Regions from separate parts of the Thalassotalea aquiviva genome, predicted to be linked through region 2. Evidence: predicted binding sites of a transcription regulator. Region 2 holds the regulator's gene; the other holds the start of a gene.
What was found. The regulator sigma-54, encoded in region 2, starts transcription at its own class of promoters, with help from an activator protein. The targets are predictions, from matches to a motif close to GTTGGCACGNNNNTNGNNT.

Region 1 (16,426 bases), 1.2 Mb from region 2:
GCGGGACTTAACCCAACATTTCACAACACGAGCTGACGACAGCCATGCAGCACCTGTCTCAGAGTTCCCGAAGGCACGAAGCTATCTCTAGCGACTTCTCTGGATGTCAAGGGATGGTAAGGTTCTTCGCGTTGCATCGAATTAAACCACATGCTCCACCGCTTGTGCGGGCCCCCGTCAATTCATTTGAGTTTTAACCTTGCGGCCGTACTCCCCAGGCGGTCAACTTATCGCGTTAGCTGCGCTACCCACGTCTTAAAGACACAAACAGCTAGTTGACATCGTTTACGGCGTGGACTACCAGGGTATCTAATCCTGTTTGCTCCCCACGCTTTCGTGCCTCAGCGTCAGTATTTGTCCAGGTGGCCGCCTTCGCCACTGATGTTCCTTCCAATCTCTACGCATTTCACCGCTACACTGGAAATTCCACCACCCTCTACAATACTCTAGACAGCCAGTTCGAAATGCAGTTCCAAGGTTGAGCCCTGGGCTTTCACATCTCGCTTAACAATCCGCCTACGCACGCTTTACGCCCAGTAATTCCGATTAACGCTCGCACCCTCCGTATTACCGCGGCTGCTGGCACGGAGTTAGCCGGTGCTTCTTCTGCGAGTAACGTCACAGCTAGCAGATATTAGCTACTAACCTTTCCTCCTCGCTGAAAGTGCTTTACAACCCGAAGGCCTTCTTCACACACGCGGCATGGCTGCATCAGGGTTTCCCCCATTGTGCAATATTCCCCACTGCTGCCTCCCGTAGGAGTCTGGGCCGTGTCTCAGTCCCAGTGTGGCTGATCATCCTCTCAAACCAGCTAGAGATCGTCGCCATGGTAGGCCTTTACCCCACCATCTAGCTAATCTCACTTGGGCTAATCTAAAGGCGAAAGGTCCGAAGATCCCCTCCTTTGGTCCGTAGACATTATGCGGTATTAGCAGTCGTTTCCAACTGTTGTCCCCCACCTCAAGGCATATTCCCAAGCATTACTCACCCGTCCGCCGCTCGTCATCTTCTAGCAAGCTAGAAATGTTACCGCTCGACTTGCATGTGTTAAGCCTGCCGCCAGCGTTCAATCTGAGCCATGATCAAACTCTTCAATTAAAAAGTTGTTTTTTGATTCCGAAGAATCGACTCAATGAATTTGCTGGTTGTTTTCACTTTAAAAGTAAAAACAAACTTTACATAAAACATATGTATATATTTTGTGTGTCATCATCATTAAGTTAATGCGCTACCGGTATAAATACTTAGTAGCTTTGTAAATCAATCTTAATGTGAGTGCCCACACAAATTGCATGATAACTAATTGTTAAAGATAAGCACTTGGATGTGCCAACATCGAAAGGTTCATGGAAGAACGCTTTGTTTCGATGCGAGGTCAGACGCATTCGCTAACCTTCTTTTTTTGCTTCATACCTTGCCCGAAGCGAGATGCGCATTCTACGCATCTGAAGTTCAAAGTCAACCGTTTTTAAAATCTTTTTTGAAAAAGTTTTTAAAGCAGGATTTGCTTAAAACCCCCTTCACACTTGGCTTGTCAACCTTGTTGCCTAACCCCGTGGAAGTGGATGCGCATTCTAGAGATTTTTAGGATGCCGTCAACTGTTTTTTGCTAAGAAATCGACAAAACTTGCAAAAACACGCTCAACTGCTCAAATTTCACCCAGAAGTTAAAAATAGTTACTTTACAGTTACTAACTATTGACTTAAATCATTGATATTTTATGCAAGTGTTCGCTATATTGAGGTTAAATAAACACCAATTTAATAAGGTTCGTTATGAGGTATTTAATCCTACCCTTCGTTTTGGCTATTTTTGCTGGACCAGGTTTATGTGATGAATATTCTTCGAAAGAAAAATTTCTCTCAAGATTGCTCGACAAACAGGTAGAACAGAATATTTCGATCGAACGTAGTGTGAGTGTTTTATTAAAACGGTACCCAGGTTATGAGGAGTTTATTTTAAATAAAGCTTTTTCTAACTATCCTAAACAATACCGCCAAATTATTCGTGGTGCGTTCAATGCAAATCCAGCCTTAAGCCAAGATATTATTCGTCTTGCTTTAACTCATCAAGTCGATAGCTGTGACAAGGTCATTAAAACTGCGATTAAAGCTGAGCCCGCTTATGCAGACGATATTGTGGTTGTTGCCAGTAAATTACATCCTGACGATCGGCACCATATTGTTCGGATGGCGTTAAAAACCAAACCTGTGATGGCAACTAGCATTGTAAATTCAACGTTAGATACATACCCCAATGACTTTATCGAAATCTTATCAATGGCATTTGATGAGCTCCCTGAAATGTTTTCCACCTTATTAAACAGTGTTTTTCGCAATCATCCTGAGAAAAGTGATGCCGTAATAAAAGTCGCTGTACAAAACGCTGATAAACAACATATCAGAGATATCATCGATTTGGCGGTAGGCTCTGGGTTAGACCAAGATGCCGTATTAGAAAGCGTATTAAAAGCAGGGGCTGATAAAGAACTCGTTGCTAAGTGGGAAGAAAAACACTAACGGGACTATGCACTCTGTTATATAACCCACTATATAAGGTTTATCAATTCAATAAGAAGGGAAGCTCTGCTTCCCTTCTTTGTTGTATATCATTGGTTTTTAAATGGCTTTAAGGTCTCGACTTTATGCGCGCTCGAATATGGTCGCGATGCCTTGCCCTAAACCTATACACATGGTCGCTAAACCTAAGTTCACGTCTTTATGTTCCATTAAGTTAATCAAGGTCGTTGAAATCCGCGCCCCTGAGCAACCTAATGGATGACCTAAAGCAATAGCGCCACCATTAAGGTTTATTTTTTCATCCATCACATCGAGTAAACCTAAAGTTTTAATACAGGCCAGCGCTTGAGCAGCAAAAGCTTCGTTAAACTCGGCTAACTGAATATCTTTAATTGTTAGGCCCGCTCTTTGTAACGCTTTATGCGTTGCCGGTACAGGACCTGCGCCCATAATGGCAGGATCGCAACCCGCTACGCCCATCCCTCGTACCTTCACTCGAGCTTCTAAACCTAATTCTTTGGCCCTGGTTGCTGACATAACAAGCATGGCACTGGCACCATCAGAGATCGCTGAAGAAGTGCCCGCTGTAACCGTTCCATTAGCTGGATCGAAAACCGGTCGAAGTTTAGACAACGAGTCGATACTACAATCGGGGCGAATAACCTCATCTTGTTGAAATACTTTTAGAGCGCCTAACTCATCATGCCCTTCTACCGGCACAATTTCTCGCTGCCATCGTCCTTGCATTTGGGCCTCGAAGGCTTTTTGGTGTGAACGAGAACCAAATTCATCCTGCATTCTGCGACTAATACCGTGTTGACGGCCAAGCATCTCGGCTGTCAGTCCCATATTTCCAGACGCTTTAGCCATATATTTAGCCATCGCCGGAGCAAAATCGACATCGTACATCATAGGTACGTGCCCCATATGCTCGACCCCACCGATAAGAAATACATCCCCTTGGCCTGCCATTATCGACAGTGAGGCATCATGCAAAGCTTGCATTGATGATCCACATAAGCGGTTGACGGTAATCGCTGGTACAGTTTTGGGAATCCCTGCTAATAAAGCAGCATTACGGGCAATATTAAAACCCTGTTCTTTAGTTTGCTTGACGCAGCCCCAGATAACATCATCAATTTCTTTTGGATCTAACTTAGGGTTTCGTAGCAATATTTGCTGCATTAAGGTGGCAGACAATTCTTCCGCTCGCACATTGCGAAACATCCCGCCTTTTGAACGCCCCATAGGAGAGCGGATACAATCAATAATAACGACTTCATTCATAACTCTTTCCGACTCCATTAAGCTGTTGTTTTAACATCGGTAGAAAAATAGGATTGACCAGATTTTGCCATCGCGCGTAAACCGTCGGTGACCTGATAAATTTCGCCTAAGTGTGCATACTTATCGGCCAATGCGATAAATGCTTCTAAACCAAGTGTTTCGAGATAACGAATTGGCCCACCTCTAAATGGAGGGAATCCTAAACCATAAATAAGACCCATGTCGGCTTCAGCGGCGCTATCAACAATGCCCTCCTCCAAACAACGAATGGTTTCATTAATCATTGGGATCATCATTCTTGCAATAATGTCATCTGCTGATAGGTCAACATTATTGGCACACATAGGTTTAAGTAGTGACACACTTGATTCGCTGATGACCTTTTGTGGGCGACCTCGTTTATCTTTAGAATGTTGATAAAAACCGCTACCATTTTTTTGTCCCAAACGATTATCCTGATACAAGGCGTTAATGGGATCATTGTCCATTTTTGCCATGCGAGTTGGATACCCTTGAGCCATAACATCAATACAATGCGCGGCCGTATCGATACCAACAACATCTAATAAGTAAGCAGGCCCCATTGGCCAGCCAAATTCTTTTTCCATGACCTTATCAATATCAGCAAATTTAGCCCCTTCTTTTAACAACAAACTAAAGCCCGCTAAGTAAGGGAATAAAACTCGATTGACATAAAAACCAGGGCAATCGTTAACCACTATGGGCGATTTGCCCATTTTAGCGGCATAGGCAACCACGGTAGCGACTGTGTCATCACTGGTGTCTTTGCCACGAATCACTTCAACCAATGGCATTTTATGAACTGGATTAAAAAAGTGCATCCCACAAAAACGTTCTGGTTGTTGTAGAGATTGCGCTAATAAATTAATAGAAATTGTCGATGTGTTAGACGTTAAGACGGCATCTTTATTGACAACAGACTCGACTTCAGCGAGCACCGATGATTTAACCTTAGGGTTTTCAACTACAGCCTCAACTACGACATCAACATCTTTAATCGTGTCATAACTTAAGCTTGGGGTGATATTGGTTAACGTTGAAGCCATTTTTTTCACGTCAATGCGGCCACGTTCAACAAGTTTGGCTAACAGGCCTGATGCCGTTGTTAAACCTAAATTTAATGCATCTTGGTTAATGTCTTTCATGACAATTGGAGTGCCTTTATAAGCAGACTGATAAGCGATGCCACCGCCCATAATGCCGGCCCCTAATACCGCGGCTTTGTTGATCGGTTTGGTTAATGCTTTCGCCGCTTTTTTGGCTTTACCTTTAACCACCTGATCTGACATAAATATACCCACTTGGGCTGCTGCCGCCGTGGTTTTCGCAAGTGCACCAAAGGCTGAGTTTTCCAATAACATGGCGCCTTTTCTATCGAGGCCAGCTGATTGCTCTAATAAATTAACCATCGACATCGGTGCTGGATAATGTTTGCCAGCTTTGGCAAATACCATTCCTTTGGCTGTACTAATACTCATTAACAGTTCAAGATCTGATAAAGGAATCGGTTGCATTTTGAGCTGTTTACGAGCTTGCCAATCGAGTTCGCCGGCTATCGCATCTTTTAACATGGAAGTGGCGACAGCAAGTAAGTTATCGGGCTCAGCTAAGGCATCAACGGCTCGATAATCGAATGCTTGCGCAGCCTTGTATGCTTTGCCTGTTGTCATCCATTCAAGCGCATTATCTAAACCAATTATTCTGGGTAAACGTACCGTACCACCAAAGCCAGGCATAAGACCAAGCTTCACTTCAGGAAGACCTATGGTGGCCGCCGTACTAGCGACGCGAAAATCACACACTAAGGCGGTTTCACAACCACCACCTAACGCGATACCGTTTATTGCCGCCACCGTTGGTATGTTTAAGTCTTCAAACATGTCAAAGATGTCACTACTGGATTTAAAAACCCCTGCAATTTCATCGTCCGGTGTTTTAAACATTTCGGTAAATTCGGTGATATCAGCGCCAACAATAAAAGTAGGTTTACTTGAAGTGACTAGAACGCCTTTAGCTTGTTCACATTGCGCAATGGCTTGAATTGCTTTTTTATATTCTTGCAAGGTTGCAAGATTGAGCGCATTAACCGACCCTTTCGAATCGAAGCACAACTCAACGATACCCTCGTCGAGTAATTTGGCATAGAGGCTATTGCCTTGAAAAATCATGCCTAACTCCTTCCTTTATTTGAGAAATCTTGTTGTATTGGTTGCAAACGTTTGTTGTTTATTTTTTCTAGTTAATCGTTATTTTTTTGTTAACTACTGAGTTTGCCTTGTCTTTATGAGCAAATCAACCTTTTTTAAACGTACGTTTGAAATCGCTGTTTGATTTTTAAATCCCCCCCTTTACAACCCATAATTTAGGCAAAAAAAAACCTGCCAACAGGCAGGTTTTTTAAGCACATAATCAAGTTAGATTAAAATGCTGGTTTATCTTCTGTGTTTTCGTAACGTGCAACACTTGACGTGATTTCGTCACGAGCAGCTTGAGCATCTGCCCAACCTTCAATTTTAACCCACTTGCTTGGCTCTAAATCTTTGTAGTGCTCGAAGAAGTGAGAAATTTGGTTTAATAATAACTCTGGCATTTCTGTTGCTTCGTTAATACCACGGTAGATAGTAGAAAGCTTGTCTACTGGAACCGCTAAGATTTTAGCATCGGTACCTGACTCATCAGTCATGTTTAGAACACCGATAGGACGACAACGAATTACTGAACCAGGTAATAGTGGAAATGGAGTCGGAACGAGTACGTCAACCGGGTCACCATCTTCAGATAACGTATGAGGAACGTAACCGTAGTTAGTTGGGTAGTGCATACAAGTTGACATGAAACGGTCAACAAAAATAGCGCCAGATTCTTTGTCTACTTCGTATTTAACTGGATCTGCATGTGCTGGGATTTCGATAATTACATTGATTTCTTCTGGTAGATTTTTACCAGCAGGTACACTATTTAGGCTCATTGCTCTTCCTGTGTGGTACGTGAATTTTGAAAGGCGTTATTATAACCGTTTTAAATTTTAATTCGACAATTTCGCTATAAAAACCGTCAATTATTTTCAACTTTGATTATTTGGCAGAAATTGCGCTGTTTTGGTGCTTTCAGCGTTTATCGCAGAATAAATGCAAACCATTAATTTACATACAATAATTAGCAAACATTGCGACCAATCAAAATAAACCACTTAAAATTCATACAGTAACAAATAATAGTCTATATTGTAGTTAGGGTTGTTTTAGATCCTTTTTTTGGTGCTCTAAAATAATGAATTACAACGATAAATCATGGGCCCCTCCCATCATTTGAACAATAATAATTGGGTACTTTATGGAAAACTTACTTTATTTACCCCCTGTATTTGGCATCGCCGGCTTAATTGTCGCGTTTATGCTTTATCGGGTGATCAAATCTTACGATGCTGGTAGTGATGTTTTAAAAAAGATTGCCAGTCAAATTCACATCGGTGCGATGGTCTTTATGCACCGCGAATACAAAATGTTATTTCTTTTTGCGCTGGTTTTATTTGTCTTATTATTTTTCTTTGTTAGTCAAAACACCGCACTAGCTTTTATTGTTGGTGCAATTTCTTCTGCTCTTGCTGGTTACATCGGTATGTTTACGGCCACCAAAGCCAATGTTCGCACCACTAACGCGGCACATACTAAAGGTTCTTCGGTTGCTTTAACCATTGCCTTCTTCGGTGGTTCGATTATGGGTCTATGTGTTGCATCACTAGGTTTAATCGGCTTAGGAAGTTTGTACTGGTATTTTGGTGGTGATCCTCAAACAGCACACTATATTCATGGTTTTGGCATGGGGGCGTCCTGTGTTGCATTATTCTCTCGTGTTGGTGGTGGTATTTATACCAAAAGTGCCGATGTGGGCGCTGATTTAGTCGGTAAAATTGAAGCAGGGATCCCAGAAGATGATCCTCGTAACCCTGGCGTAATTGCCGATAATGTTGGTGATAACGTCGGTGATGTGGCGGGTATGGGGTCTGATATTTTCGAATCCTATTGTGGCTCTATGATCGCGTCTATTGCGATAGCCTCAACCATGGTGATTGATACTTTAGGGTCTCGTTCTTCTCTGATGGCACTGCCATTAATGTTGGCATCCCTTGGTTTAGTTTGTTCTATTTTGGGCATTCTACTGGTCAAAATAATGTCTTCAAGTCGCGCTGAGCTTGCCTTGCGCGCAGGGACCATTGTGGCCGCATTGCTATTTATTGTATCGTCGTACTTCTTGGTAGGCATCTTAGGTGTTAACCATTACGTATGGGGCGCGGTGTTAACGGGTGCCATAGGCGGTATTATTATTGGTTTAGTGACGGAATATTACACCTCAAGTAGCCCGGTTCGAAAAATTGCCAAGTCGGGTGAAACCGGTTCTGCCACGGTGATGATCACAGGTTTATCGGTTGGTATGGAATCGGTTGTAGTTCCTATTTTAACCATTTCTGCCATTATTTATGCCTCTACCGAATTTGCCGGTCTTTATGGTGTCGGCATAGCTGCCGTTGGTATGTTAGCAACCGTTGGCATTACCATGGCCATTGACGCCTACGGCCCTGTTGCCGATAACGCCGGTGGTATTGCCGAAATGGCAGGTCTTGGCGAAGAGACCCGCAATATTACCGACTCGTTAGATGAATTAGGCAATACGACAGCGGCGATTGGTAAAGGCTTTGCGATTGGTGCTGCAGCCCTAGCAGCGCTTGCTATTATTGCCGCTTACGTTGAAACCATGACCTTAAAAATCCCCAACTTTAGCTTACACCTTGGAGATCCTCAGGTGTTAATTGGTTTGTTTATTGGCGGTATGGTGCCATTTTTAATTGCTTCCATTACCATGACAGCGGTGGGTGATGCGGCCTTTGAGATGATCCATGAAATTCGTCGCCAATTTAGAGAAATTGACGGGTTATTAGAAGGTAAAGCTGATCCAGACACCGCTCGCTGTGTAGATATTGCCACGACTGCGGCACTGAAAAAAATGATTTTACCAGGAATTATTGCAGTGGCCGTGCCCGTTGTTGTTGGCTTTGGCATTAGCCCACAAGCCTTAGGCGGTATGTTAGGTGGTGCGTTATTAGGCTGTGTTCTTATGGCCTTAATGATGGCTAACGCTGGTGGTGCATGGGATAACGCCAAAAAATACGTTGAAAAAGGTAACCTTGGTGGCAAAGGCAGTGACACCCATGCCGCAACCGTTGTTGGCGATACCGTAGGCGACCCGTTTAAAGATACTTCTGGCCCATCAATGAACATTTTAATTAATGTGATGGCGATTGTATCTTTGGTTATTGCGCCTGTTTTATAGGCTTTAATTAACTCAAACAGAGCACATTTTAAAAAGGCTTGAAGCCCTATTCTTCAAGCCTTTTTTATTGCCCGTTAACACAGACAATTAAATGCCATCACCGTCTGTGTGTAATCCACATTCTCGCTGTCGCCCACTAAAACGGGTATCTTGTTCATTCATGCTTTGACTTAACGGTTTGGTTGAGTGGGTATCCCCAACCGATACATAGCCTTGCTCCCATAAGGGATGATACGGTAACTGATGTTTTTGCAAATATTGGTGGACGTCTTTATTTGACCAGTCAATTATCGGATGCACCTTAAATCGCCCTCGTAATATTTCGACCACCGACAGCCCTTTGCGGTGTTCTGTTTGGCTGCGACGTACGCCAGAAAACCACGTCTGAACCTGTAAATTGGTTAATCCTTGCTCCAACGGCTGCACTTTATTGAGTTGGTTATATTGTGTAAGCTCAGCATCGCCCATTTCCCATAGGCGGCCGTAACGTGCTCGTTGCCACGCTGGTGAGAGTTCAGCCCGAAAAACGTGTAAATTTAACTTTAAACGCTCTGTTAATTGGTCAACAAAACGATAAGTTTCTTCAAACAAGTAGCCAGTGTCGGTGAGTAATACCGGTATATCGGGCTTTATTTGGGTCATCATATGCAGCATCACCGCTGACTGAATGCCAAAGCTTGATGTTAAGGCAAAATGTTGCGGTAGGTGTTGCATCGCCCATTCAATCCGCTGATCCGCATTCATCGCTTCAAGGCGTTCATTCCATTGCTTGAGCCGACCATCTGACACCGTATCCACAAGGTTATTATTGCATGCAAGGTTAGCCATGAAAGTCTCTCTTACTGACAATAACTTCTGGCACAATGCCTTGGCGAATCACAAAGTCACCAAAGTCTTCACCTGCTTGCCTTTTTTTCGCCCACTGGCCTATTAGTTGATCTAAGGTAGTCAAAATATCGCCAGAGCTTTTATTTTCTAGGTACAACTTAGGTATGCGGGTACCAATTTTATTGCCCCCTAAATACAGATTGTATTTATCTGGCGCACGCCCCACCAAGCCAATTTCAGCGAGCATGGCTCGGCCACAACCATTTGGGCAACCCGTTACCCGAAAAATAACATGCTCATTAGCCACATTATGTTTCACCAATAAGGCTTCAAGTTGGCTAACATAGCCGGGTAAAAAGCGTTCGGCTTCGGCCATCGCCAGCGGACACGTTGGAAACGCCACACAAGCCATTGAATTTTGTCTTTGCTTGGTTTGACTGTCGACGATTAAACCGTGATCTCTGGCAAGAGACTCTATTTGCGCTTTACTTTCTGGCGCGACTTTTGCCACGATTAAGTTTTGATTGGCGGTCATGCGAAAATCACCTCGATGCACTTTGGCGATTTCTCTTAACCCCGTTTTTAATGGCGCTATATCGGTGTCTTTAATGCGACCATTTTCAATAAACAAGGTTAAATGATACTTATCATCAATGCCCTTCACCCAACCTATGTTGTCACCCCTTGAGGTAAATTCATAAGGCATAGATGGGGCAAATGTCGTATTGGCTCTGGCTTCTACTTCGTGTTTAAAGGTGTCAATGCCCACTCTGTCTAAGGTGTATTTGGTTTTAGCATTTTTTCGATTTACCCGGTTGCCCCAATCCCGTTGGGTGGTGACTACCGCTTCAGCAACTTCGAGGGTTTTGTTAAGAGGAATAAAACCAAAATCATCGGCTTTTCTTGGATAAGTTGAGGTATCACCAAAGGTCATGGCTAAGCCACCTCCAACCAAAACATTAAAGCCAATTAACTGTTCACCATCGCTAATGGCAACAAAATTTAAATCATTGGCATGCACATCGACATCGTTATTTGGTGGAATAACCACGGTGGTTTTAAACTTTCTCGGTAAATAGGTTTTGCCTAAAATTGGCTCGATATTGTCTTGCTCTGTTTCTTCTATTTTTTCTCCATCAAGCCAAATTTCAGCATAAGCACGCGCTTTAGGGAGCAAGTGCTCACTTATTTTTACCGCCCATTCATAGGCTTGTTGATGTAGAGCAGATTCAATGGGGTTAGACGTACATAAGACATTGCGATTAACATCGCCCGCAGTTGCGATAGAGTCGATGCCAATTTTATTTAAGGTTTGATGCATCAATTTGATATCAGGTTTTAATACCCCATGAAACTGAAAGGTTTGCCGAGTGGTTAAACGTATCGACCCATATGAGGTATGCTGCTTGGCAAACTCGTCAATAGCCAACCACTGTGTTGGCGTAATGATACCGCCAGGCATGCGAGCCCTAAGCATAACATTGTGCAGTGGCTCTAATTTTTGTTTGCTTCTTTCGGCGCGAATATCGCGGTCATCTTGCTGATACATACCGTGAAAACGGATCAGTTGAAAGTTATCGCTGCTAAAGCCCCCTGTAATAGGGTCAAGCAAGTCTTGCGCAATGCTACCACGTAAAAAATTACTGTTTGCTTTAATGCGTTCGTTATCGGCCAGTTTACCTTTAACCACATATGGGTTCGCACTTGTGCTTTGGTTTGAGTCTTTTACCGCCATTAGTATACGTCCTTTTGATAACGCTTATTGAGCCGAAGGTTTTTAAGGTAGTCTTCTGCTTGTTCAAGGCTTTTATTGCCATGCTTAATAATGATGTTTTGTAATGCGCTATGAACATCTTTAGCCATGTTTGACATGTCGCCACAGATATAAAGGTAAGCTCCTTGCTCTAACCAGTTAAATACTTCTTCACCTGCCGCTTCAAGTTTGTGCTGAACATAGACTTTGTTGGCTTGATCGCGAGAAAAGGCCAAATCAAGACGTGTTAATACACCCGATTTTAAATAAGCTTGCCATTCCACTTGATATAAGAAGTCTTGGGTAAAGGTTTGATCGCCAAAGAACAACCAATTTTTACCCGTTGCACCTGTTGCTTCTCGCTCTTGCATAAAGCTTCGAAATGGCGCAATGCCGGTACCTGGTCCTATCATAATAATGTCTTTAGCGGGATCGTCAGGTAAAGAAAAGTGCGCATTAGGCTCAATAAAAATCTTTACTTTCTCATCAATATCAGCGTGTTCAATTAAAAAGCCAGAGGCACAACCGGTTCTTCTTTCACCATCTTGTAAATAAGATACCAAACCAACGGTTAGGTGCACTTCGTCTTCAACTTCCTTTTGACTTGATGCAATGGAATATAGCCTTGGGGTTAAGCTATCTAGTAAGTCCACCAACTCTTGCGCACAAACCTTTGCTGGATACGCTTTTACCAAATCAATCAGCTGATACGAATTAAGGTATGCTCGCAAAGCGTCACTATCTAAAACCAGTTCATTCAATGCGTTATCTGTGTATTTTGCCCAATGTTCAACCACGCTTTTACTTAACCGTGTGATCTCTAGTTTTTCGCTAAGTGCATACTCTAAAGTAACTTGAGCACCAAGGTGTTGTACTTGCTCAGCTAAAGACAGCCCTAATGCATTGCACAGTTGCTCCACATTTTCAGCACTATTTTTAGGCCAAACCCCCAGAGCATCGCCCGGTTTGTAGCGTAAACCAGAGTCCGTTAAGTCTAGTTCAATGTGCTGCACCACTTTATTTGAATCACGGCCGGTTATTTTTTGATTGTCTAAAACGGTTGCAAGAAAAGGATGCTCTTTATTGTAAAGAGATAGGCTTTGCCCCGTAGAGGCAGAAATAGACACAACCTCTGCTTGATTGTTTTTAAAGTCGGTTTGTAAATAGCTTAACGTGGCCTGTTGCCAGTCATTAGCGTCTTGTTGGTAATCTACATCACAATCAATACGCTCATGCAAAGCGTCAGCGCCAAGCGCTCTTAATCTTTGGTCAAAGTCTTTGCCGGTTTGACAGAAGTATTCATAGCTCGAATCGCCCAAAGCTAATACGGAATATTTTAGGTGGCTAAGCGTAGGCGCCCTTTTTGAACCAAGGTAGTCATGCAACGCCATTGCATCATCGGGTGGTTCGCCTTCGCCATTTGTTGAGGTAACAATAAGAATATGGGTTTCTTTTTGGAGTGATTTGGCTTTGTAATCTGCCATATTGACTAGATTGTTTTTGATCCCCATTTCAGAGGCAGTTTGACTGATTTTTTCGGCAACCGATTTTGCATTACCAGTTTGTGAGCTATATAAAATGGTCAATGTCTGTGCATGAGTTTGCGAGCCAATGTCCACTTGAGCACCTTCGACAGACTCTACAGACTGTTCACTTTTGGCAGCCAAATAACCACTCGCCCACGCCAACTGTAAAGGCGTATATTGATGGATCACTTTTTGTAGTTCAGTTAACTGATCACTGCTAAGACTTGCACCAGCATCATTTGGGGCTTTTACCAACATCAAGAATTTCGCTGTCTAATTATTGAACATATTGACAGCATATACAGCCAAAATTAAAACATAAAAGAATAGAAAAAGATTTTTTATTCCAAAAAGGAATACTTGAAAGGTAATTTAGTTCAACTGGGATCCGTCATTCAATATGAGAATCTCAGTCAATAGAATTAATCAGATATTTGGACCAAGTCGAAGGGTATTCAAATAAGTGAAAAAATCCGTAACCATTTTGGGTTACGGATTCTTTATTATTTGGCTAGGTTACGAATGATTAAACAATGTGAGTTACATTAAGCTTAACCTATGAAGTAAATGAGAATTAAACTTATATGACACTGCTCACTTGTTTCAGACAACTTTTTTCTTTCTTGAAAGAGCAACGCCCGCTAAACCGAAGCCAAGTATAGCAATACTTAGTGGCTCTGGGACAGAGGCTGTAGAAGTAACATTGTCTAATTGAAAAAACGCTGGCCCGGTAAAGTTCTCAGGGATCATCCATTCGAAACTTATGTTAACGGTTTGTCCAACAAATCCACTAAGGTCTACACTGCCCGTCATATTTCCTGTATCAAGATTTATGGTTCCTGCTGCCGCAGACAATATATTAAAGTTCGCAAGATTCGGTCCACCTAGCGAGTTTATGTTCACATCGAATAAACGATTAAGTGTTGAGCCACCAAAATTTAGCATGTCCCATCCAGCTCTATAATCAAATAAAATAGTGGATGAAGAATCAACCGTGATGTTTTGAGATAAACTAATAACGCCAGGGCCTCCTCCATCAAACCCATTCACAGCAGCGAAGTTTCCATCTGTTGGCGATGATAAAAACAAACCAAAACCTGGACTGACTCCACTACCGACAACTTGTACAGGATAAAAAGGAGTACTCAAATCTTGAGTCGTCCATCCATTAAAACTTCCAGTTTCAAAGCTCCCATTATTAATAAATGTCGCGTTTACCGTACCCACAAACATACATAAAATTAAACAAACTAGTTTATTCATTTTATTTCTCGCTCCCTTAATTAAAACATGAAAACTTTTTAAGCATAATCAATGCCAGCTCATCAAAGCCTTACTTTCATTACTCTGCAGCCTTTTGACCAAATTCTATTTACAACAAATGTAAAAAAACTTGACGCAGAAATCCCTACAGAAAATATAATTAAATAGCAAAATACTATATATATTAAACCGTTATCATAACAAGTTGATTTGCATTTAAAGTATTCATATTTTCCGTAAGAAAACAAACAAGCTTTCTTGCCCTATCTCCTATATTGAGTCAATAAAAATAGGTTATTAGATAGACGACTAGAGTCTAAACCTAAGATATACACTTATAACCAAAAAGCATATCATCACCAACAATTAAAACCTTTTAGATATATGCAATGAAGTTAAATTTAATCAACTCAACGATTCTTGTAAGTAGTATTGTTTCAAGTACTGCTTTCGCAACCAATGGCTATTTTCGCCATGGTTATGGTCATAACAGCGCAGCTATGGCTGGTGCAACTACGGCATCGGCGCAAGATGCAATTGCAGGGGCATACAATCCAGGCAGTATTTGGCAACTTAAAGATCAAATCAGTATCGATTTCAGTATTTTTATGCCTGATCGTCAATTTAAGGTTTCGGGTAGCGAACAACAAGATATTCCAATGCAACAAATGCCATTGGCAATTGGTACCACTGAATCGAACAATAGTGCATTTTTGATTCCAAATTTTGGTTATAAAACCACGTTAAATGACAAATGGGCAATCAACATTACGGCCTTTGCCCAAGGTGGTATGAATACAAGCTATGCTCAATCTGTGTTTGGCGCCGGAAGCACTGGGGTTGACCTATCTCAGCTGTTTGTCTCTAGCTCTTTTGCCTATAAAGTGAGTGCAGATACCCAAATAGGATTTGCCCCTATCTTTGTGCATCAAAGATTTGAAGCCAAAGGTGTGGGTAGTTTTGCTAGCTTTTCTTCTAGCCCCCAAGCTCTTTCAAACCAGGGACACGACAACAGCTTTGGTTATGGCTACCGTTTAGGGCTTGTTCACAAACTTACTGAACACTTAACCTTAGGTGCCAGTTTTCAAGACATTGTTGAGTTAAGCAAATTTGACAAATACCAAGGGCTGTTTGCAGAGCAAGGGCGTTTCGACATTCCAACCACATGGAATTTAGGGGTGGCCTGGCAACAAAATGATTGGACACTCACGCTCGATCAGCAAACTATTCAATACTCAAAAGTCGCTTCAATTGGTCAGGGTTTTATGCCTGCATTTGGCAATATTATGATGGGTAATTCAGATTACCTTCTTGGCGCTGATCAAGGCGCGGGGTTTGGTTGGCGTGATATGAGAATCACTAAAGCGGGCGTTGCATATAATTTGGGAAAGAATACTCTTCGTGCGGGGCTTAGTTATGGTAAGCAACCTATACCCAACTCAGAAGTCTTATTTAATATTTTAGCGCCAGGTGTGCAAGAGTGGCATTTTACGGCTGGTTTTGAGCATCAATTGAAAAATGGTGATGCCGTAGCGCTCAGTGTAATGTACTCGCCGAAAAAACAAATTTCGGGTATTCACCCCGTTAGTCAACAACAAGAGATCAGTTTGTCTATGGAACAAATAGAGCTGACACTCGGTTATCGTTTTTAATGACGTAAAATGAGGCGATAAAATATGCGTCCTATTTGCTTCTAGCTTTGTCGTTAAATAACCGATACGCCCCATGAACAAATGACTCTACATATTGGGTGATGCTCATGGCTATATTATTGCTTTTGAGAGTTTTATTTTGCTAGTAACTGACTGAAATAAGATTATTCGATAGCCATACCGAATTAAGCCGATTAAAAAGGCCACAAGATTATAGCTCTTGTGGCCTTATTTTTAGGTGCTTCATT
Region 2 (16,426 bases):
TTAATATAGGCGACATTCAGATTGGCTTAACAGTATGTTACGATCTTCGATTCCCTGAATTATATCGAACACTCAGGGGGTTGGGCGCCGATGTTATTTGTGTCCCAGCAGCGTTTACCAAAGTCACTGGTGAAGCTCATTGGCAAGCGTTATTGCAAGCCAGGGCGATTGAAAACCAAGTCTATATTGTGGCTGCGGGCCAACAAGGCGAGCATGCCAATGGGCGAGAAACTTGGGGACACTCGATGATTATTTCGCCATGGGGAGAGGTTTTGAGCCAATTAAAACAAGGTATAGGTTACGTCAGTGCGGTACTGGAAAGTTCTTTGCTTTTCAAAGTTCGGGCTGATATACCTGTAGCCAATCATAATCAATTTTCAGTGATGCTGAATAACCAACGGAATAGCAAATGAATCTTGTTGAACAAGAACTTTTAGACGCTTGCCAACTTGGGCAAGACGATTTACAACAAACTTTAGGCCGTATTTGTCAGCGCAATATTGATTTTGCCGACTTATATTTTCAAGCCTCTAGCCATGAATCATGGATGCTTGAAGATGGTATCGTAAAAGAAGGCTCTTATAATATTGAGCGCGGGGTTGGTGTGCGTGCGATCAGTGGTGAAAAAACAGGTTTTGCCTACTCTGATGACATTCATCTTGAAGCTTTAACCAAAGCCGCCGATGCTGCTCGCGGGATCAGTTTAGACAACAAGAGCCAAACGGTAAAAGCTTTTAGTCGCTCTCAAACACACCCCTTGTATAGTGCTGATGACCCGTTGTTAAGCTTGTCTCAAGATAAAAAAATAGCGCTAATGCATGAGGTGGAAGCACACGCCCGAGCCCAAGACAAACGGGTTAAACAAGTGATTGTTAGTTTAACTGGGGTGTATGAAAAGGTTTTAGTCACGGCGACTGATGGCACTTACGCAACCGATATTCGCCCACTTGTGCGGTTAAATTGTTCGGTACTTGTTGAACAAGGCAGTCGCCGGGAGCGCGGAAACTCTGGCGGTGGTGCCCGAACGGGTTACAGTTATTTCTTTGAAGCGCAAGGCGACAAACCGCGCTATCAGCACTACGCCGAAGAAGCGGTTAGACAAGCTCTTGTTAATATGCAGGCCATTGATGCACCTGCCGGCATGTTACCTGTTGTGCTTGGTGCGGGGTGGCCAGGGGTGTTGCTACATGAAGCGGTAGGACATGGCTTAGAAGGTGACTTTAACCGTAAGGGGTCGTCTGCATTTTCGGGACGAATCGGCCAACAGGTAGCTTCTGAGCTTTGCACCATTGTTGATGATGGCACTTTAGCGAACCGTCGAGGCTCCGTTGCCATTGATGATGAAGGTACCCCTGGACAATACAATGTGTTAATTGAAAACGGTATTTTAAAAGGTTACATGCAAGATAAACACAATGCGCACCTGATGGGAACCAAACCCACTGGTAATGGCCGTCGTGAATCTTATGCTCATTTACCGATGCCAAGAATGACCAATACCTACATGCTAGCCGGTCAACATGATCCTAGCGATATTATAAAGTCGGTAAAAAAAGGCATTTATGCACCAAACTTTGCCGGTGGACAGGTCGATATTACCTCGGGTAAATTTGTTTTTACCACTGCCGAAGCTTATTTAATTGAAAATGGCGAAATAACCGCACCAGTAAAAGGGGCAACCTTGATTGGTAGTGGTCCAGAAGCCATGCAACAAGTGAGCATGGTCGGTAACGATTTAGCGCTAGACTCTGGTGTTGGCGTGTGTGGTAAAGATGGGCAGAGTATTCCTGTTGGCGTAGGCCAACCAACGTTGAAAGTTGACGCTATGACCATAGGTGGAACCCAATAGGGTGTATCGTGAGCACTCAAACTTTTGGGTGCTCGCTTTTTATTTACAACATTTTTTGCTTACGACATTGTGGCGTCAGCATTTTGGCACAAGCCCAACTCATTAATCTTCTATTTCGACGCTTTCTTTTAAATACTTAAACAATTCTTTAACGCTCTTACCTGGCTTTTCTTGCGCCATTTCTTTGGCCGCTTGTCGCGTTAACTGACGTAACCTCTGACGTTCAAGTTTCGGGTTTTCGGCCAGTAATTGTTCCAATTTATCTTGATCTCCGGCGATTAATTTCGCTCTTAACGCTTCCAGTTTTTCACTTTTGATCAGCTCAAATGCGTGCCTATTTTCAATTTTATGGATCGCGAACTTTAATTCTTCAAGGTCGAGTTCAGCCAGTTGTTTACTGATAAAACGAATATTTCTCGCGTAGGCGTCATGTTTACCACGAATTTTATCGGCCAGCTTTAACGCTTGATGGATTTCTTCGTTTAAAGGTAATAAATTACGTTGATTATTGTTATAACGCGCAATGGTTTGAGCCATTTCCTGAATTTCTTTGGCATCACGCTTTTGCTCAGATTTACTGATGATGATGATTTCTTCATCGATAATAGGTTTTTTCTTTTTGGCCATAATTGTCTTCAACTAAGAGAATATCATTTCATTATACAATAAAACCAAGGGCAATTACCCTAATAGAATCAAGCCGTATGTAATAAACTATGGTATGCTGTGAAAATTCTGACCGTGAAAGTGTTTATCTCAATCTACCTAGGCATAGGGGAATGTGAGATATTGCTTATAGGTCGCAATATATGATCAAGACACAATGCAAAAATCAGAATCAATCGAACAAAATATTAACAGTGTTAAAGAGCGCGTCGCGCAAGTACTAGAGCTAGCCAAGCGTTTGGGGGCTGACAGCGCCGAAGTGGCGATGAGTAAACAACAAGGGCTGAGTGTATCGACTCGACTTGGTGAAGTTGACACGGTCGAGTTCACCAATGATGGTGCTCTGGGGTTAACGGTTTACAAAGACGGACGTAAGGGCAGTGCCTCGACCGCAGATTTGTCTGAGCAAGCGTTAAAACAATCGGTTCAAGCAGCGATTAATATTGCCAAATATACCTCGGTTGACCCTTGCTCCGGCTTAGCCGAAAAAGAGCTGTTAGCCTTTGCACCTAAATCCCTTGATTTATACCATCCAGAAGCTATCAGCACAGAGCAAGCGATTGCGATAGCCACGGAAACGGAACAAACGGCACTTGCCGCTGATCCTAAAATTTGCAATTCCGATGGGGCAAACTTTGCCAGTTATGAAGGCTTTAAAGTTTATGGTAACAGCCATGGCATGATTGCTGGCTACCCCTCTACTCGCCACAGTTTAAATTGCATGATGATCGCAGCCGAAGGGGACGATATGCAACGAGATTACAGCTATACAGTGTCTCGCGAATTTAATCAGTTGGCCTCGGCGCAGAGCGTAGGATTGCAAGCGGCTCACGCTGCCGTGGCACGTTTAAATAGCCAAAAGCTTACCACCCAGAAAGTGCCAGTGATGTTTCGAGCAGACGTCGCTAACAGTATCTTTGGCCATTTTATTGCGGCGATCAGTGGCGGTAACTTGTATCGTAATTCATCTTTTCTAGTCGATGCGCTTGGTCAACCGGTATTTGCTAAGCATATTAATATTAGTGAGCGTCCACACATCTTAAAAGGACTTGCCAGCAGTAGCTTTGATGCTGAAGGGGTTGAAACCCATGATCGCGAAATCATCAGCGATGGGATTTTACAAGGTTACCTATTGACCAGCTATTCGGCGCGTAAACTCAAAATGCAAACCACAGGTAACGCTGGTGGCATCCATAATTGGCAAATATCGGCTAATGGCGGTGACTTTGAGTCAATGTTGAAAAAGCTTGGTACCGGTCTTCTTGTGACCGAATTAATGGGGCAGGGGGTCAATGTGGTCAATGGTGATTACTCACGCGGAGCGGCTGGATTTTGGGTCGAAAATGGGGAAATTAAATACCCTGTTGCTGAAATCACCATCGCTGGTAATTTAAAAGATATTTTTACCAATATTGTGGCCACAGGGTCGGATTACGACTTACGCGGTAGTATTCAAACCGGTTCTGTATTGATAGAGCAAATGCAGGTGTCAGGACAATAACGCCAGCACATTTGGCCACTGTGATTAACACCAATAGCGACAAATACTGTTTCGATTTGTCGCTGTTGCTAAGCACTCGCAGCGCCAAAATAATGTGATAACAAAGGGCGAGGTTGTGTTACAAAGTCGAATTTTAAAGGTGTTTTTACCCGCTTAATTTGCTTAAAAACCTAATTACCTAATTACCTAGCAACAGGGTAGCGGTACCTAAAAAGGCGAAAATACCGACCACATCGGTAACGGTTGTTAAAATCACGCTACCAGCAAGGGCTGGGTCAATGTCCATTTTCTTTAACATCAGTGGAATTGAAACCCCGGCAATACCGGCGGCAGTCAGGTTCATTAACATAGCAAAGGCAATGATCCCTCCAAGTAACAAGTCCTGCTTCCATATCGACACGATTGAAGCGATCAATAGGGCCCAAATCACCCCGTTTAAAAATCCGATAGCCAATTCTTTATTTAATATGTTACGGGCATTATTCTCACCGATATGACCAAGCGCCATGCCCCTAATAACGAGGGTTAAAGTTTGCCCACCAGCAACCCCGCCCATGCTTGGCACCAAAGAGTTGAGCACGGCTAAAATCGCCATTTGCGATAGAATACCTTCAAATAAACTGGAAACAGCAACGGCCATCAATGCGGTGATCAGGTTTACGCCAAGCCAAACAGAGCGTTGTTGGGTACTTTTTAATACCGGAGCGAAGGTATCGGCTTCATCATCAAGACCGGCCATACTCATCATTGAGTGCTCAGCACCCTCACGAATGATATCAACCACATCATCAATAGTTATTCGGCCTAACAGGTGACCTTGATCATCAATAACCGGCGCCGAAACCCAGTCATAGCGTTCAAACAAGGTAGCCACTTCATTCTCATCCATTGCCGCAGGAATGGTGACGGTATCATAATTGGTGATATCAGAAATCGGTTGCTCAGGTCTTGCCGTAATAAGGTTTGCCAACGACACCGAGCCGATAAACTTGTCATCGCGATTGACCACATAAAATGAGTCGGTGGCATCTGGTAACTCACCGCGAAGACGTAAGTAGCGCATAATCACATCTATGGTCACATCGGGACGAAGTGTGATGGTATCGGTATTCATGATACCACCAGCGGTATCTTCTTCGTATGAAAGCGCTTGCTCTACTCGCATTTGATCTTGGCTATCAAGCGAATTGAGTACTTCTTGATAAACCGAGTCTGGTAACGTTCGAAGAACTTCGGCTAGATCATCAATGTCCATGCCTTCGGCTGCCGCCGCCAGTTTTTCTGGCTGCATGTTCTTTAAGATGCCTTTACGCACCTCTTCGGATAATTCTTCGAGAATTTCACCCTGAAAATCAGGGTCGGTAAGTTGCCATAAGACTTGTCGGCTTTTCGCTGGCGAAGACTCAAGTAACAGAGCAATATCGTAAGCCGGCATGTGTTGAAACATTTTACGGACGTAGACAAACATACCGCTTTCAAGAGCAGTGTTAATCTCGAGTAATCGTTTTTGGCTTATTTCTTGCTCTGATATTTCCGGCATTAATCACCCTGTGCCGATAAAAACCGATTCTACTTAGTAAATGAACAGGTTTGGTTTCTTGATTTTATTGACGTAAGTTTATCGTATATATGAACTTTTATCAGCTTTTTCTTTTAAAAGCCTGAACCATAAGAAGGTGAGATAGCTACTTCAGGACCAGAAACGGTAAGGCTTTTAGCCGAGGGAGTGTGATGAAAACGACAAATATTAAGCCTAACAGTGGACCTATAAATAAGGTCGTGCTTATTCGCCTTCATCAAATTTATTTGAAAACAATTCACAAATGGCATCTAGCGCTTGCTTGGCATCAACCCCTTCGCTGTGAATGGTGACATGCTTACCTTTGCTGCCCGTAAGTAGCATTAATGCCATGATGGATTCAGCCTCAGCTGATTTACCTTCAAGATCAAGGGTGACTTTCGCATCAAATGACATGCTTAATTTGGCCAGCTTAGTGGCAGCTCGAGCATGCAATCCAAGTTTATTTTCAATGAGAACGGTGCGGGAAAACGAAGTCATTATAGTCCTTTTATTACCCCTATGAATAAAGTAAAACATAGGGGAGCGCTGGTTGAGATTAACTGGGGTGATTGGCACTTAATTCACGGTGGCGTATTTGTACGTCTTTATTTTCTTTACGAAATTGTTTGGCTAATTGTTCTACTAAATACACACTGCGGTGCTTGCCACCAGTACAGCCAATCGCAACGGTTAAATAAGTTCGGTTATTACGTTCTAAATGAGGCAACCAAGTCATCATAAAACTGTTTATTTGCCACATAAATTTCGTCACCACCGGTTGGCTCGCTAAAAATTCTTGCACCGGTTGCTCTAATCCGGTGTGGTTTTTTAAGCCCTGCTCCCAAAATGGGTTTGGTAAGAAGCGGGCATCAAAAACATAGTCGGCATCCGTCGGTACCCCATATTTAAAACCAAATGATTCCAATACGATGACCATAGACCCCGTTTTACTGCCTAAAATACGCTCTCTGACGAGATCGGCGAGTTGATGGGGCGTTAGCTTACTGGTATTGATATATAAGCTGGCTCGGCTTGAGACGGGCTCTAATAGCTTCTTTTCGGTTTCAATGGCTTGATCAAGCGCCATATTCTTGCGAATAAGCGGGTGCAAACGACGGGTTTCACTAAAGCGTCTGATCAGCTCTTGATCATCGGCATCAAGATATAAAATGCTTAACTCAACCGTCTTAGGTAAGTAGTCTATGATTTCTTTGGCGTCTTCAGGATTACTTGGTAAGTTACGAACATCCAAAGATACGGCAACGTTTTCATAATCGTTGATGACGGTGTGGGTTAAAGCGGGTAATAAATTAACTGGAATGTTGTCAACACAGTAATAGCCTAAATCTTCTAATACGCGTAATGCAACGGATTTACCTGACCCTGAACGGCCACTGACAATGATAAGTTTCATAATGCTCTGCTAACAAGCGATAAGGGTTTGATAGAGTTGATCCGACGTTTGGCAACGACGTATCTTGCGACAAAATTCTTTTTCACTAAAACGTTTGGCAATGCTGGCAAGCGTTTCAAGGTGACGCTCACATTGCTGGCTTGGAACAAATAGCGCAACAAAAATGTCGACCGGTTTATCATCAATAGCATCAAACTCTACCGGTTTTGCCGTTGTTAATAAAATGGCCACGACTTTGTCGGCGTTATCTAAACGCCCGTGAGGAATGGCAATGCCGTTACCAATGCCTGTACTACTAAGCTTTTCACGATTTAATAACGTATTGAGTAACTCTTTTTCACTGCTTGTTCTTATTTTTTGGCTGGCCAGTTTGCTGATGTGTTCTAGGACGGTCTTTTTGCTGGTGCCAGGGACTGCACACACGGTGCAGTCTGGAGTGAGTAATTCTGTTAAATTCATAATTAATGTTTGGTAAGTTTGGCTTTGTATTTTAAAACCTGTCTGTCCAATTTATCAATAAGTGCATCAATAGCAGCATACATATCTTGATCGGATGATGAGCCAAATATTTCGCCACCGTTAACATGTAAAGTTGCTTCGGCAATTTGCTCTAACTTCTCAACCTTTAAAAACACTTGAACATTATTAATATGATCAAAATGCCGCTCTAATTTTTCAAACTTAGACTCAACATAGTTGCGCATAGAGTCGGTGACGTCTACATGATGCCCAGATAGATTAATTTGCATAAGCGTTTTCCTTTTATTCAAAGCTACAATAAGCTTTTACGTTGGTTAGAAGGTGGAATAGCCAAAGATTCTCGATATTTAGCTATCGTTCTGCGTGCAACATTAATGCCTTGATCGGCAAGTAACTGCGCCATTTTACTGTCGCTTAATGGCTTGCTTGGGATCTCAGCGTCGACGAGCTTTTTAATCAAGGCTCGTATCGCGGTTGAAGAGCATTCACCACCGTTTTCTGTACTGACATGACTTGAAAAGAAATATTTTAATTCAAAAATACCTCTTGGGGTGTGCATGTACTTATGAGTGGTGACTCGAGATATTGTTGATTCGTGCATTTCTACTGCTTCAGCAATATCATTTAAAACCATCGGACGCATTGCTTCAGGGCCATGTTCAAAGAACGCTTGTTGGCGTTGAACAATGCAATTTGACACTTTTAATAAGGTATCATTTCGACTTTCAAGGGATTTAATAAACCACTTAGCTTCTTGCAAATGGGAACGCACAAATTGGCTTTCATCGGTGTTTCTCGATTTAGTCAAAGAAGCATATTGCTGATTTATCCCAAGCCTTGGTGCGGTATCTGGGTTAAGTTCAACAACCCAGCGGCCATTTTTCTTAAACACACTTACATCGGGTACAATGTATTGCTCATCATTGGCGACAATAACATCACCTGGTCGAGGGTTAAGGCTATGAATTAACAGCATAACCTCTTTCAGTTGTGGTTCTTTAAGGCGAGTCTTGCGCATTAATTGGCGATAATCACGATTACCCAAAAGCTCAATATGATCTTTAATGATTTGTTTGGCTTCTTTTAAATATGGGGTATTGGAGTCAAACTGATTTAACTGAATAATTAAGCAATCACTGATTGATTGAGCGCCCACGCCAATCGGGTCGAACATGTTAATGCGTTTTAATACCGCTTCAACTTCGTCAAGTTCAACCTCGTCATCGCCAAGGCTTGCCAACACATCTTCGGTTGTGATGGTCAAATAACCACTGTCATCAATGGCATCAATAATCGCCACCGCGATGGTGCGGTCAGTGTCTGAAAATGGTGTTAACTCCATCTGCCAAAGTAAGTGATCTCTAATTGACTCGGTTGTTTCGCCTTGATAGGTGTATTCATCATCTGAAGACGACTTTAGTCCGGTGTTTGATACCCCAGCGCTGAAACTTTCTTCCCACGTTGTATCGACGTTAAGATCTTGGGGGATTTCATCTGAACTGAGTTGTTCTGATGTACTGACTTCGTCGGAGTTGATATTGGCATCATCGTGACTGTCGCTGTTAGCGTGCGCTGTTTCTTCGCTGACTTTTTTGTCAAACTCATCACCACCGTTGCTGTCCATTGGTTGTGTTTCATCGACTTCAAGTAAAGGATTGCTATCAAGGGCTTCTTGGATTTCTTGTTGTAAATCCAACGTGGAGAGCTGCAACAACTTTATCGCTTGTTGCAGTTGAGGTGTCATCGTTAAATGCTGCCCCATTCGGAGCTGAAGACTAGGTCTCATTATGTTTGAAATACTTCCATTTTACTCAGGCTAAACCTGACGTTTCTGATACATTTTTTATCGGTTTGTTATATAACTATAGCGTGAATTTCTCACCAAGGTATACATCACGTACTTGCTGGTTATTTAACACTTGCTGTGCATCCCCTTCAGCGATAAGTTCGCCATGGCTAACGATGTAAGCATGCTCACATACGTCAAGAGTTTCACGCACATTATGATCGGTAATTAATACCCCGATACCACGATTTTTAAGATGTAAAATTATTTTTTTAATATCGCCAACCGAAATCGGATCAACACCTGCAAAAGGTTCATCAAGTAAGATAAATTGTGGATCGGCCGCCAATGCTCTAGCGATTTCGACCCGGCGCCGTTCACCACCAGATAAACTTTGACCGGTATTATCTATGATGTGGGCAATATTAAATTCTTCGACCAAAGCTTCCAGCTTTTCTTGTCGTTGATCTGCGTTTAAATCTTTGCGTGTTTGCAAAATAGCCATAATGTTATCGGCAACGGTGAGTTTACGAAATATCGATGCTTCTTGCGGCAAATAACCTAAGCCCTTGCGAGCTCGCTCATGCATGGGTAATAAGGTTAAATCATCACCATTTAGGCTAACTCTACCTTGGTCGCTAGGAACCAAACCCACAATCATATAAAAAGAGGTGGTTTTACCCGCCCCATTAGGGCCGAGTAAGCCAACAACCTGACCCGCGTTTACGGTCAGACTGACATCTTTAACAACTTTTCTACCTTTGTATGATTTAGCTAAATTTTCTGCTTTTAATACCGAAGTCATTATGTGTTATTGCTCTGTTGGTTTTTCATCTTTTGCAGGAACTTTGCTGTCAGGCTTTAAAATGGTGGTGACACTTTCACTGCTTTCTGCGGTTAACTGCTCGGTTTCGGTGTTATAGGTAATAATATCTCCGCGCACCATACTGCCTTCTTGACTTACCGATGCATTACCCTTAATGGTTATCGTGTTGGTGCTAGGGGAATAAGAAATCTCATTCGCTTTAAGCTCGATTAGCTGACCATCTTCTAATAACTGACTAAACCTTGCCGGCTTGCCTTTGGCTAAGTAAGATTTGTTGTCACCATCACCATTTTGCGCAACTTGTACTAAGTCTGCTTCAATGGTCAAACTTCCTTGGGTGATTTTCACATCTTCAATGTAATTGGCCACTTTATTTTTTAAATCACTGGATTGGCGTTTAGCGACAATCACAATTTCTTGGTCCAGGTCTTTATCCCAAGCGACTGTAATTGGGCTTGCTAATATAACGGTTAAGCCGATGAGCGCCTTAATAGGCATGTTTTTTGTAAATAGTTTTAACATGTTCACTTATGGTCATTTGAGTAGAATTAATATCAACGAAAAGTCCGGCCCCATAGAGGGTAAAGTCTCGCCCTTTCATGATTATCTCTTGGTCTGAGGTGATCTCTTTTACCACCAAATCCATCGACAGTTCTTCACCCTGTATTTCTTTTATAAAGCCATTTTCATCACTGGAAATCAATCTCACCTGGTTTGACAAGGTTAATTGATTGGTTGCCGTTAATGAGCCTGATAATGCTGAAATAGTCCAATTAGGCTTGCCTTCACCAAGGTAAATGGTAAAACGAGGCTTCTTAAAGAGCGTCTGCTGTTCATCGGCAAAGTGGGTCATTTCATCTGCGTAAATAGTATGACTTAATTTACCATCAATATCATATTGATTGGAACTCAAACTCTGGGCAATAAAGTCAGGAATATTTTTATCAGCGACAGGCTCGGTTTCATCCATCATCGACTTTTGCCATTGAATGTAGCCATAAATCATGATGGCAATGGCAAAAATGATGGTTGAAATGGTATGCAACCGACTCATACACTGCTGCCTTTTGCCAAGGCTAATTTACCTTGGCTTTGGAGAATTAAGTCACAAAGCTCTCTAACCGCGCCAAAACCACCGTTTAATAGGGTCACGTAATCAGCCGCTTGGACTACCAGCGGGTGGGCATCATTTACCGCAACCCCTAAACCAACGTATTCGATACAGGCTAAATCTGGCACATCGTCACCTATATAGGCAATTTGATCAGGGCTTAGTTCCAAGTTTTGGCGAATGAACTCAAGCGCGGGAAGTTTATCTTCTTGCCCTTGAATAATGTGCTTAACGTTTAATGCTTGCATTCGATTGGTGACAATATTTGAGTTGCGGCCCGTTATAACCGCCACTTCAATACCAAATTGAGCCAAGGCTTTTATGCCAAAACCGTCTTTGGTATTGAACGCCTTTAATTCTTCACCGTCGTTACCCAGATAAATTCGACCATCGGAAAAGACACCGTCGATGTCACACACTAAAAGCTTAATTTGATTAGCTTTGGCAATAATTTTATCGGCTACTTGACCGTATAATGTGTCTGTCATGTTCATTGAATCTGCGGTCACTTAGAGAACTCCAGCTTTTAATATATCATGCATATTCATGGCGCCAATTGGAACCTGATGTTGGTTGACGATGATCAAACCATTGATACTTTTGTCTTCCATTAATTTTAATGCTTGTGCGGCGAGCATATCGGCATGAGCAACAATGGGGTTCCGAGTCATTACAGCACGTATTTGTGCAGTATGAATATTGATTTCTTCATCAAGGATACGTCTTAAATCGCCATCGGTAAATAAACCCACTAATTTATCTTGCGCGTTAACCACGGCCGTCATTCCCAAACCTTGGGTAGACATTTCCACTAAAGCGTCTTTGATTAATGCTGTTTCGTTGATTTTTGGAATTCGCTCATCGGTGTGCATAATATCGCTAAGGCGAAGTAATAAACGTTTGCCTAGACTACCGCCAGGATGTGATAACGCAAAATCATCAGCGGTAAAACCTTTCACATTTAACAGCGCCACAGCCAAGGCATCGCCCATCGCCAGGGTGGCTGTTGTACTTGACGTTGGTGCTAAGCCTAAAGGGCAAGCCTCTTTTGGCACTTTAATGCAAATATGGCAATCGGCAAGGTTGGCCAAGGTTGACTGAGGGTTGCCAGACATTGCGATAAGAGTGCAGCCAATGCGTTTAATGACGGGCAATATGGCCAATATTTCATTGGTCTCGCCAGAGTTTGAAATGGCTAATACCACATCATCGGTGGTGATCATGCCTAGATCGCCATGGCTTGCTTCACCAGGGTGGACAAAAAAAGCAGGGGTACCGGTACTGGCCAGAGTCGCCGCAATTTTACCACCGATGTGTCCCGACTTTCCCATGCCAATAACGACAACACGGCCGGTACACTCGTACATTTTTTTGCAGGCAAGGGCAAACTGATCATCAATAAAATTTTGTAAGTTTGCTATCGCTTGTTGTTCTATTTCTATTACTTGCGAGCCAAGTCGTTTAAATTCTTCTGCGTGTGGCATAGTTTTCCCTCACTACCTTAGGCTTAGCTGAAAATAAGGTATTGATAAATAATAAAACAGATAAATAATACAGCGCCTTTGACGCGAGTTACTCTAAAACCACGTCGGCGACTGAAACATAAGAAAAACAGCAGTAGGGTGATGGCAATCATAAACGGAATATCACGACTTGCCGCTTCTGGGTCGACGGCCCCAGGGGCGATTAAACCGGGGAGTGCTAATACCGCCAAAATGTTGAATAAATTTGAACCAATGATATTACCCAAAGCTAAATCGTCTTCTTTTTTAAGTAAACTGACGATACTCGCGGCTAATTCAGGCAAGCTCGTGCCAATGGCGATAATCGTCAAGCCGATAACCAAATCACTCATGCCCAATACCTTAGCAATGGCACTGGCTGAATTAACAAGGTAGTCAGCACTGAGCGGAAGTAGCACCATCCCAATGATTAACCAGAAAAATGCGGTCGCATTGCTGACAGAGTCAGGTAACTCTAATTCCGCCTCTATCAACATTTTATCGGTATTTTTTTGCTCTTTACTTTGTTTTATCGAATAGACAAGTAGGGTGCTGATAAACATGATAAACCCTAGCATTAATAACAAGCCTTCAATAAACGTAAAATTTAAGTCATACAGCATATAACCTGAAATACAGGTAACCAACAACAGTAAAGGTAATTCGCGCTTAAGTGTGCTAGAGCTCACCATCAGGGGTTTAACAAGGGCAGTCGCACCTAGTACTAAAGCAATGTTGGTTATATTAGAACCTAGGACGTTACCAATTGCGGTATCGGAACTGCCTTCAAGGGCCGCTGTTGCAGCGACCATCATCTCGGGAGCTGATGAACCCATAGCGACAATGGTCAAGCCAATAATTAATGGTGAAATACCAAAGTTTTTAGCAACTGCAGCAGCGCCAAAAACAAATTTATCTGCACTCCAAACCAGCGCAATTAATGATAAAACTAAAATGATTACTTCGATGAACATTCGTTGCTCCATTGTTATAGCCATAAATTGTCGCTTTAAACGAGACAAATGGAAAGACCTAATGCTCTATTTGTAGATAAAAATTTAAATTACTTCGCTTTATAAATAAACCTTACACAGAAATCACCCGTAAAGGTCAATATTATGTTGTTTTATCGGGATTAAAAATCCTCTTGGGCGTTGTTTACTGATGACAGTGTTGTCATTAAATGGTTTTGTTAACGGCATTCATTTTACGACAAACAGGATTTGAATTTACTAACGTCGCCTCGTTGGAGCGGGTTATTATTTCACAAAATATCTCGTTAGGGCGTTGAAATTTATTAAACTGCCCAAACCTTTAAGCAAAACCATTTCGTGCTCCTAACAAGGATAAAGAATTGAATACAAAAAAATACCGACCCTCGTTATTCATAAATATTTACGTTTTTGTGATGCAAGTGGCTCTGTCCTCAGGTAGAATTTGGTGTTACTAAATGAAAAACAATGAGTATAGCTCGCATCATCATATGTCAAATACCCTAGTCGAAATTAAAAATCTGAGCTTTTTTCGGGAACAGCGCTGTATCTATGACAATATCAGCTTAAAGATTCCCAAAGGCAAAGTGACTGCCATTATGGGACCAAGTGGTATTGGTAAAACAACGTTGTTGCGGTTAATTGGTGGTCAACTTAAACCACACTCTGGTGAGATTTTATTTGCTGGGCAAAACATTCCTAGTTTAAGCCGTAACCAGTTGTATCAAACGCGCAAAAAAATGAGCATGTTGTTTCAATCAGGGGCACTATTTACTGACATGAGTGTCTATGAAAATGTCGCTTTTCCTATCCGAGAACATACAAAACTACCAGAAGATATCATTGATAAAATGGTATTAATGAAATTGGAAGTGGTTGGTTTGCGCGGCGCTAAAGATTTGAAACCGAGTGAACTTTCAGGCGGTATGGCGCGTCGTGCTGCGTTAGCTCGCGCCATAGCCTTAGATCCAGATTTGATTCTTTACGATGAGCCTTTTGCTGGCCAAGACCCAATATCTATGGGGGTTATTGTTCGCTTGATCAAAGATCTTAACGATGCACTCGGGCTCACCTCGGTGGTGGTATCGCACGATGTTAAAGAAGTGATGAGCATTGCGGATTACATCTATATTGTTGCTGAACAAAAGGTTATTGGTGAAGGTACCGCTGATGAAATATTGGCCCAACAATCTGAATTGGTACAACAATTTATAAATGGCGAAGATGATGGTCCGGTACCATTTCATTTTCCAGCCAAAGATTACAAACAGAATTTGTTCAAAGAGAAAGGTAAATGATAGCAAGTATTCAATTGTTGGGGCGTCGAACGTTAGAGCTCCTAGCGGGATTAGGCCGGGCTGTCATTACGCTGCTATCTGCGATTGCGCATTTGCCAAACCCTAAGAAAGGTTGGCCGTTATTCTTACAACAGGTGTATTCGGTAGGGGTCTTATCCTTAATCATCATCGTGGTCTCTGGCTTGTTCATCGGCATGGTTTTGGCTTTGCAAGGGCATGGAGTACTTATTGACTATGGTGCAGAAGCAAGCTTAGGGCCGATGGTCGCTTTGTCATTACTCAGAGAGTTAGGTCCGGTGGTGACGGCGTTACTTTTTGCTGGAAGGGCAGGATCTGCTTTAACTGCAGAAATTGGCTTGATGAAAGCAACAGAGCAATTATCCAGTTTAGAAATGATGGCTGTTGATCCTCTGCATCGGGTTATCGCGCCAAGATTTTGGGCGGGGTTCTTTTGTATGCCGTTATTAGCGGCGATTTTTTCCATGGTGGGGATATTGGGGTCACACCTTGTTGGCGTGGTTTGGCTTGGGGTTGACCAAGGAACGTTTTGGTCGGTTATGCAAGATCAAGTGGATATGGCTGACATCTACAATGGCACCATAAAAGCGATGGTATTTGCATTTGCAGTAACCTGGATTGCGGTGCACAAAGGTTACGACTGTGTACCAACATCGGAAGGTATCAGTCGCGCAACCACTTCGTGTGTGGTGCAATCCTCGCTGGTGGTATTAGGGCTTGATTTTGTTTTAACCGCGTTAATGTTTACCTAACTGAGCGCAAAACAAATTTATCACGTATGAGTTGAGGCTTAGCAGGGAGTAGAAAGCACCCTTCAAGCCTTTTGGATTATAACGCAATTCAATATTATGCTTAATTAAACCCAGAGCATAATGGTTATTTAAATTGGTGGTTTGACATTATGTCGAAAAAAATAGAAATTTTTGTTGGTTTGTTTGTTGCACTTGGTCTTGCAGCCTTTATTTCTTTGGCGCTTAATGTGGCGAATTCTGGTATAAAAGGGAATGGCGAAACCTACAAGTTGTATGCAAAATTCGACAATATCGGTGGCTTAAAAGTACGTTCACCGGTCAAGGTTGGGGGCGTTGTTGTTGGTCGAATTTCAAATATAACCTTGGACGCAGAAGATTATATTCCTATTGTTACGCTAAACATTTACTCGCAATATAATCAATTTTCAGAAGCTGCATCGTTATCAATTTTAACGGCAGGTCTGCTAGGAGAGCAGTACATTGGATTGGATCCAGGCTTTATTGATGAAGACTTAGGGATTGGTATTTTAGAACCTGAGTCCTACATCGAAGACACAAAATCAGCCATTGTGTTGGAAGAGCTTATCGGACAGTTTTTATTTAGTCAGGCTGAAGATTAATTTAACAGGAAAGCTATATGAGACGTATTACTAAGCCATTATGGCAATTT

Region 1: a site for sigma-54 is predicted at 14,567-14,585, ahead of ACAY00_RS12080 (PEP-CTERM sorting domain-containing protein). Genes of this name have one in related genera too.

What each region holds. Positions count from the first base shown of each region.
Region 1 covers NZ_CP166961.1:2,693,426-2,709,851, forward strand. The annotation lists rRNA gene ACAY00_RS12035 (16S ribosomal RNA) at 1-1,098, opposite strand, end outside; gene ACAY00_RS12040 (hypothetical protein) at 1,777-2,520, shown strand; gene fadA (acetyl-CoA C-acyltransferase FadA) at 2,644-3,807, opposite strand; gene fadB (fatty acid oxidation complex subunit alpha FadB) at 3,825-5,996, opposite strand; gene ppa (inorganic diphosphatase) at 6,248-6,796, opposite strand; gene ACAY00_RS12060 (sodium-translocating pyrophosphatase) at 7,162-9,156, shown strand; gene ACAY00_RS12065 (phosphoadenylyl-sulfate reductase) at 9,244-9,984, opposite strand; gene cysI (assimilatory sulfite reductase (NADPH) hemoprotein subunit) at 9,977-11,719, opposite strand; gene ACAY00_RS12075 (assimilatory sulfite reductase (NADPH) flavoprotein subunit) at 11,719-13,521, opposite strand; gene ACAY00_RS12080 (PEP-CTERM sorting domain-containing protein) at 13,867-14,526, opposite strand; gene ACAY00_RS12085 (OmpP1/FadL family transporter) at 14,916-16,178, shown strand.
Region 2 covers NZ_CP166961.1:527,097-543,522, forward strand. The annotation lists gene ACAY00_RS02275 (carbon-nitrogen hydrolase family protein) at 1-413, shown strand, start outside; gene tldD (metalloprotease TldD) at 410-1,849, shown strand; gene yjgA (ribosome biogenesis factor YjgA) at 1,952-2,476, opposite strand; gene pmbA (metalloprotease PmbA) at 2,673-4,016, shown strand; gene mgtE (magnesium transporter) at 4,195-5,556, opposite strand; gene ACAY00_RS02300 (HPr family phosphocarrier protein) at 5,800-6,075, opposite strand; gene rapZ (RNase adapter RapZ) at 6,134-6,991, opposite strand; gene ptsN (PTS IIA-like nitrogen regulatory protein PtsN) at 7,001-7,450, opposite strand; gene hpf (ribosome hibernation promoting factor) at 7,453-7,740, opposite strand; gene ACAY00_RS02320 (RNA polymerase factor sigma-54) at 7,764-9,257, opposite strand; gene lptB (LPS export ABC transporter ATP-binding protein) at 9,334-10,062, opposite strand; gene lptA (lipopolysaccharide transport periplasmic protein LptA) at 10,069-10,581, opposite strand; gene lptC (LPS export ABC transporter periplasmic protein LptC) at 10,571-11,137, opposite strand; gene kdsC (3-deoxy-manno-octulosonate-8-phosphatase KdsC) at 11,134-11,682, opposite strand; gene ACAY00_RS02345 (KpsF/GutQ family sugar-phosphate isomerase) at 11,704-12,678, opposite strand; gene ACAY00_RS02350 (calcium/sodium antiporter) at 12,702-13,670, opposite strand; gene mlaF (phospholipid ABC transporter ATP-binding protein MlaF) at 14,180-14,986, shown strand; gene mlaE (lipid asymmetry maintenance ABC transporter permease subunit MlaE) at 14,983-15,756, shown strand; gene mlaD (outer membrane lipid asymmetry maintenance protein MlaD) at 15,903-16,376, shown strand; gene ACAY00_RS02370 (phospholipid-binding protein MlaC) at 16,394-16,426, shown strand, end outside.